DNA from 3 places in the Cytobacillus sp. FSL R5-0569 genome. Region 1 is predicted to be linked to each of the others. Evidence: riboswitches for the same ligand, from Rfam matches in the RefSeq annotation. Region 1 holds a riboswitch; each other region holds the start of a gene.
The links. Region 1 has a riboswitch for S-adenosylmethionine ahead of metK (methionine adenosyltransferase). Riboswitches for the same ligand answer to the same signal wherever they lie in the genome.

Region 2: another riboswitch for S-adenosylmethionine. It lies ahead of MKX78_RS07335 (PLP-dependent aspartate aminotransferase family protein); the one in region 1 lies ahead of metK (methionine adenosyltransferase).
Region 3: another riboswitch for S-adenosylmethionine. It lies ahead of MKX78_RS05435 (MetQ/NlpA family ABC transporter substrate-binding protein); the one in region 1 lies ahead of metK (methionine adenosyltransferase).

The regions. Positions count from the first base shown of each region.
Region 1 covers NZ_JBBOWW010000001.1:3,648,197-3,650,469, forward strand. The annotation lists gene metK (methionine adenosyltransferase) at 174-1,373, opposite strand; SAM riboswitch class I at 1,674-1,799, opposite strand; gene pckA (phosphoenolpyruvate carboxykinase (ATP)) at 2,187-2,273, shown strand, end outside.
Region 2 covers NZ_JBBOWW010000001.1:1,404,212-1,406,484, reverse strand. The annotation lists gene MKX78_RS07335 (PLP-dependent aspartate aminotransferase family protein) at 1-964, opposite strand, end outside; SAM riboswitch class I at 1,041-1,151, opposite strand; SAM riboswitch class I at 1,333-1,433, opposite strand; gene MKX78_RS07330 (NUDIX hydrolase) at 1,500-2,126, opposite strand; gene MKX78_RS07325 (MBL fold metallo-hydrolase) at 2,160-2,273, opposite strand, start outside.
Region 3 covers NZ_JBBOWW010000001.1:1,035,181-1,037,453, forward strand. The annotation lists gene MKX78_RS05430 (pyridoxal phosphate-dependent aminotransferase) at 1-785, opposite strand, end outside; SAM riboswitch class I at 1,026-1,136, shown strand; gene MKX78_RS05435 (MetQ/NlpA family ABC transporter substrate-binding protein) at 1,225-2,049, shown strand; gene MKX78_RS05440 (aminoglycoside phosphotransferase family protein) at 2,132-2,273, opposite strand, start outside.

The sequences.
Region 1 (2,273 bases):
TCTAAAAAAACGACTTTTACTCTTCTATCTTTGGCTATTCCACTTCTTGATGTACGAGCTAATCGCTTTGGCTCAATTGTACGTTTATTAAAATTTAACGATAGCCCCTTTTCCACATAAAAAAACTGTAGAAAACTCATTAAAGGAGTTTTCTACAGCCATAATTTTCTAATTTATTTTAAAGCTTCCTTACGCAATTCTTCCGCTTTATCTGTGCGCTCCCAAGGTAAATCAATATCTGTACGACCAAAATGTCCATAAGCAGCTGTTTGCTTGTAAATCGGACGGCGTAAATCAAGCATTTTGATAATGCCAGCAGGACGGAGGTCAAAATTGTTTCTAACAACTTCAACTAAAACATCCTCAGATACTACTCCAGTTCCAAATGTATCAATACTGATGGATACCGGCTGAGCAACACCAATTGCATATGCTAATTGTACTTCCGCTTTGTCAGCTAGTCCAGCAGCAACGATATTCTTTGCTACATAGCGAGCTGCGTAAGCAGCTGAACGGTCAACTTTCGTTGCATCCTTACCAGAGAATGCACCACCACCGTGACGTGCATAACCGCCGTATGTGTCAACGATAATTTTTCTACCAGTTAAGCCAGCATCACCTTGAGGTCCACCAATAACGAAGCGACCTGTTGGGTTGATGAAGTATTTTGTGTTTTCATCAATTAATTCAGTAGGAACAACTGGGTTAATTACATGCTCTTTTAAATTGCGTTGAATTTGCTCTAAACTAATTTCTGGATGGTGCTGCGTAGAGATAACAATTGTATCAATACGTACAGGTTTGTTGTTTTCATCATATTCTACTGTTACTTGTGTTTTACCATCTGGGCGAAGGTAAGGTAAGATTTCCTCTTTTCTTACTTCAGCTAAACGGCGAGAAAGTTTATGAGCTAATGAAATAGGTAATGGCATAAGCTCTTTTGTTTCATTACATGCAAAGCCAAACATTAAACCTTGATCTCCAGCACCAATGGCTTCAATTTCTGCATCAGTCATCTGTCCTTCACGCGCTTCTAATGCTTGGTCTACACCCATAGCAATATCAGCTGACTGTTCATCAATAGAAGTTAATACAGCACATGTTTCAGAGTCAAAGCCATATTTTGCACGTGTATAACCAATTTCCTTAATGGTTTCACGAACGATTTTTGGAATATCTACATATGTGGATGTAGTGATTTCTCCTGCAACCAATACAAGACCTGTAGTAACAGACGTTTCCGCAGCAACCCTCGCATTTGGGTCCTGTGATAAAATAGCATCTAATATTGCATCAGATATTTGGTCACTGATCTTATCCGGATGACCTTCAGTTACTGATTCAGAAGTAAACAATCTACGTTTTGTTGACATCTGACTTCCTCCTTATTTATCGAATCAATAAGACTTTATTATAGTCTTTATTTTTGATACGGAACTCATTCCCTTATTTGAATCTTCATTATTTATGGGCCAATGTTTATCTCATACCCTTAATAACCTATGCGCTAACTTGGAATATTGAGAATAAAATGGTTGGTCTTTTTCCCATACATAAATAGTACATTCCAAAAGCCGCTCCTCGTATTCGCCAACATCATGTTAAAAAGCATGAAAAAAAACCTCTTCTCTGATTTAGTGAAAAGGTTGAAGCAAAATGATTCGCGCCTTTCACTCTTATCGTTCAAGGATAGTGAGTAATAAATCCTTGCATCAGGTTAGCACCTTTGCTCATGAAAATGTAGTTGGCAGGTTGCTGGGTTTCATAGGGCCTGTCCCTCCACCAGCTCGGGATAAGAGAGTATCCGTTCAAGGATTCATCATAACTTACACATGGAATATAGTCAAATGTTTTTCATTAACAATTCAATGTAAAAATTGTCATATCCGACTCTATAAACTTTAGTTTTGATAACGGATAATTTTAGTTAAGATCATACCGTTCTTTTTCCTTAATATATATAAAAATTACATTAAATTTGCTGATTATCCTTTTTAAATTTGCAAAAGCTATTTATAATGAATACTGCCTGTATTTGTGACAATTTCATTAATTATATAAAAATGATTTATATAGTATAGACTGAATGAATAAATGTGTTATACTATTTTTGAAGAAATAATCACAAATAGCGACTGAGATGCATATCTCTTAAATAATATTATATAAAGGAAGGTATTCATCAGATGAATTCTGTATCGATAACTGAGTTAAATGATTTACTAAAAGGCGAAAACATCCAAGTTCAATTATCTGTGCCGCAACTAGTTGAA
Region 2 (2,273 bases), 2.2 Mb from region 1:
GATATGCGACCCAATCGACAGCTGGATGAGCGTTTAAGAAATGGGCTATCTTCGCTGCATTTTCCGTATGTTTCTCTATACGTAAATGGAGTGTTTCCAATCCTTGGAGTAAAAGAAATGCACTATGTGGGCTTAATGATGACCCAAAATCGCGCAGCAACTGAACACGAAGTTTTGTACTGAAAGCGAGTGTACCAAACTCATTCGCATAAACAATACCGTTATAACTTGGATCTGGCTGAGTAAAACCAGGAAACTTATCATGATTCCAATTAAATCGTCCGCCATCAACTACAAGTCCGCCAATTGTTGTTCCATGACCACCAATCCATTTTGTTGCCGAATGAATGACAATATCTGCTCCCCATTGGATTGGTTTGCAAAGATAAGGTGAAGCGAAAGTATTATCAATAATAAGAGGAATATCATTATCATGAGCAATATTTGCAACTGCCTCTACATCTAGGACATGAAGACTTGGGTTCCCAATAATCTCTCCATATAAAGCCTTAGTTTTTGGCGTAATCGCTTTACGGTAATTCTCAGGGTCAGATCCATCAACAAAATGAACTTTAATCCCATATTTCGGAAGTGTTATGGCAAAAAGATTATATGTTCCACCATAAAGGTTCGACGCTGCAACAATCTCATCACCCGCTTGGGCAATATTCATAATTGAAAGAGCTATAGCTGCCATTCCAGATGAAGTCGCTACTGCCGCTACCCCATCTTCTAATAAAGCAATACGTTTTTCTAATACATCTACCGTTGGATTACCGATTCGTGAATAGATATTTCCCGTCTCATCTAATGAAAATAGGCTTTGCGCATGGTCTGTATTATGAAAAACATATGAACTTGTTTGATAAATAGGAACTGCACGAGATCCCGTTGTCGGGTCTGGTGATTGACCTCCATGTAATAAAATCGTCTCATCATCATAAGTGTTAAATTGATTCGTCATTATATACTCTCCTCTACTTTTTAGTCGGATGATTAAAATAAATAACCCCCTCTTCATAAGAAGAGGGGGTTGCCTCATCTTATCTTCCAGACATTTACTGCCTGCAGGATTTAGCACCTTTTCAAGCAATTGCTTGAAGGTTGCCGGACTTCATAGGGCCTGATCCCTCCGTCACTCTCGATAAGAAATATTTTATTTTTTAAAGCGTTAATACTTTAATTACAAATAGAATTATATCCAAAAAATGATTTGTCGTCAATATGAAATCTGAATATATTTTATATTCCAATAAAATATTAGCTCTATCACATAAAAAGCCCTTCTACCTAGAAGAGGCAGAAGGGCTTTGAATTAACGAGCTCACCTTCTCCTTATCTTTGGATAATATCCTCTGAAATTAGCACCATACAAAAGATTGCTGGTTGCCGAGGCTTCTCTGGGTCAGTCCCTCCGCCTCTCTGGATAAGAAGTTCATATTTATTTGTTTAACATCATATACCCTTTTATAGGGAATCGTCAATAACATTTTGAAAATTTATTTATTTTCATCCTGGATAAGCGTCAAAAAGTGATACAGTATCTTAGCTGTTAACCCCCATATCACATGACCTTTATAAGTATAAAAAATTTCTTGCATCCTCCGCGTTTGCCATTTATATTTTTCCCCATTAGGAATGAGATGATAGGGAAAGCTACTATTAGGCTCTGGCTTCATCTCAATATAATGAATAGATGGTCCCTCTTTCAAAAAATAAGCAAGTGGTACTGTGAAAATTTGATCCACTTCCTCTGGATTTAGCTTAAGATCACTGATGCTCTCTATTGTGCCTACAAACGGATAAATCACTGTATCATAAGGTGTCACTACATAATCAAGTTCTGAAAAAACAGAGACTTCTCCAATTGGGATACCTAACTCTTCACTGGTCTCCCTTTTTGCCGTCTCTATTAAATCCACATCGTCTTGATCCATTTTCCCCCCAGGAAAGCAAATTTCCCCTGGCTGTCTTCTCATAGATAAAGACCGTACTTCAAACAAAATATGTATTTCTCCATCTTTTTCTATTAGGGGAAGAAGAACAGCGAATTTAACCAATCTGGAGCTACCCAATATATCTGATTGACGATGCTGTATCTCTGATCTTATTTCTTCCAAATCCATGTTAATTACCTCCAAACCACACGACTTAAATCTTTATTTCACTTTCTGCAATCTATCAATCATCCCCATTGTGCAGACATTTAAATCTAAGCCTATTAGCTTCTTATCCTCTGCACTAAGTTCAACATCGTGCGCTGTTAATAAATA
Region 3 (2,273 bases), 2.6 Mb from region 1:
AGGTTGATGGCTTCAATGATTTGTTCATTTCCAACTGCAAATCCAATTCTCCACCCAGCCATATTATATGTTTTTGATAATGTATACATTTCAATACCAACGTCTTTCGCTCCGGCTGTGGCTAAGAAACTTTCAGGTTTCTTTCCATCAAAGCCGATAGCACCATAAGCAAAATCATGCAAGATGGTAATGTTGTTTTCCTTAGCAAAAGCAACAGTTTCTTCAAAAAATGTGGAATCAGCTGTCGCGCCTGTTGGATTATTAGGATAATTCAAAAATAGTAGGCGGGCATCCTTTTTTTGTTTTTCTGTAAATTGCGAGTAATCAGGTAGAAACTGATTTGCTTCTTTTAAAGGAAAGGTTTCGTATTTTACATTTGCCAAAACCGCACCAGATTCATAATCAGGGTAACCTGGATCTGGTAAGAGCATTAAATCTCCCTCATTGAGTAGGCATAATGGAATTTCTACTAAACCTGCTTTTGCGCCAAAAAGGATAGCTACTTCTTTTTCAGGCTCAATTTCTACCCCATATTCACGCGCATAAAAGGAAGCGGCGGCCTTCTTTAATTCATTAATTCCTCTAAAAGGAGAATATTTATGTGTCATTGGGTCTTCTGCAGCTTGCTGAAGTGATTGTACAATATGTGCAGGTGTTGGCTGGTCGGGATTGCCTTGTCCTAGGTTAATAACATCTCTGCCTTCAAGTTTTGCAGCAGCAACTTTTTGAACAAGGGAAGCAAAAAATTGTTGAGGTAATTGCTTCAAACGATGCGATAATTCCATTTTAATCCACCTTCATTCATTTAATCTATATACGAACGCATTTTATAACCAAAAAGACAAATTGTCCAGTTAATTTTATATAAAAGGAAATATTCGATTTCCTTTTTTGTTTTAAAAGAATAAAGGAAAGGTAGTTGGATCACTAAACCCATTTTCTTGGGAGATTGGATGTAGCATTATTTCGAACATTGACAAAAATAAAAGAGAGTAGTAATATCATATCATAAAAATTAAATGAAAAGCTTATCCAGAGAGACTGAGGGACTAGGCCCTATGACGTCCGGCAACCCCCAATATTGGGAAGGTGCCAATTCCTGCAGAATGATATCCATTCATTCTGAAAGATAAGGCGGAATAAAACCAATGCCTCTTTCAGATGATGAATAGTGGCTTTTTTTATTGGTTAAAATTCTGGTTACAGCTATGGGGAGGAAACATAATGAGAAAGTGGCTAATTGTTTTATTCATTGCAACTGTTTGTTTACTAACAGCATGTGGCGGAGGTTCAGACACGAGTGGAGAAAAGGTGGATGAAACGAAAGAACTAAAAATTGGTGCTACTGCCGGTCCTTATAGTGATATGTTGAAAAAAGCTATTGTACCTGGTCTAGAGGAAAAAGGATATAAAGTAACTGTCGTAGAGTTTAGCGATTATATCCAACCTAACAAAGCTTTAAATGAAGATGATATACAAGCTAACCTTTTCCAACATACAATTTACTTGGAGAATTTTGAGAAAGAAAATAACATGGACTTAGCACCATTAATTATTGTACCAACAGCCCCAATGGGGATTTACTCGAATGTGTTTAATTCAATTGATGAGATTAAAGACGGTGCAACCATTGCTATTCCAAATGACCCAACGAATGCAGCACGCGCTTTAAATACGTTAAATGACGAAGGTCTAATTACGATTGATGAAAACGCCGATCCACTAACAGTATCTGAAAAAGATGTGAAGGAGAATAAAAAGAATTTAGTTTTTCAACCGATTGAAGCAGGACAATTACCAAGATCTCTTGAGGGTGTGGATCTTGCTGCAGTTCCTGGTAACTTTGCGTTGGCAGCCGATATGGACTTATTAAGTGCATTAGCACTAGAAAATATGCTTGATGATTATCGCAACGTGGTTGCAGTTAAAGCAGACTTTGAAGATAAACAATATGCGAAAGACTTAAAAGAAGTGGTCGAGTCTGCAGAATTTGAAAAAATTATCGACGAAGAGTTTCAAGGATTTGGAAAGCCAGCGTGGATGGAATAACGAAGTAATAATAAGCAAGAAACCGGACAAAATTATATGGATTTGTCCGGTTTCTAATAATAGTTGTAGAATACTGTTAAACTTATCTGTGCATAATTTGTATTTTGGTCATTCCTGTACTTATGGATTGTCGAACAACTTTTTCATCCTGGTCATTGACGTTTTTCAACCATTTGTGAAATATTGGTTGTAAGCCGTAAAAGGAAGTGACTCTTCTATACATT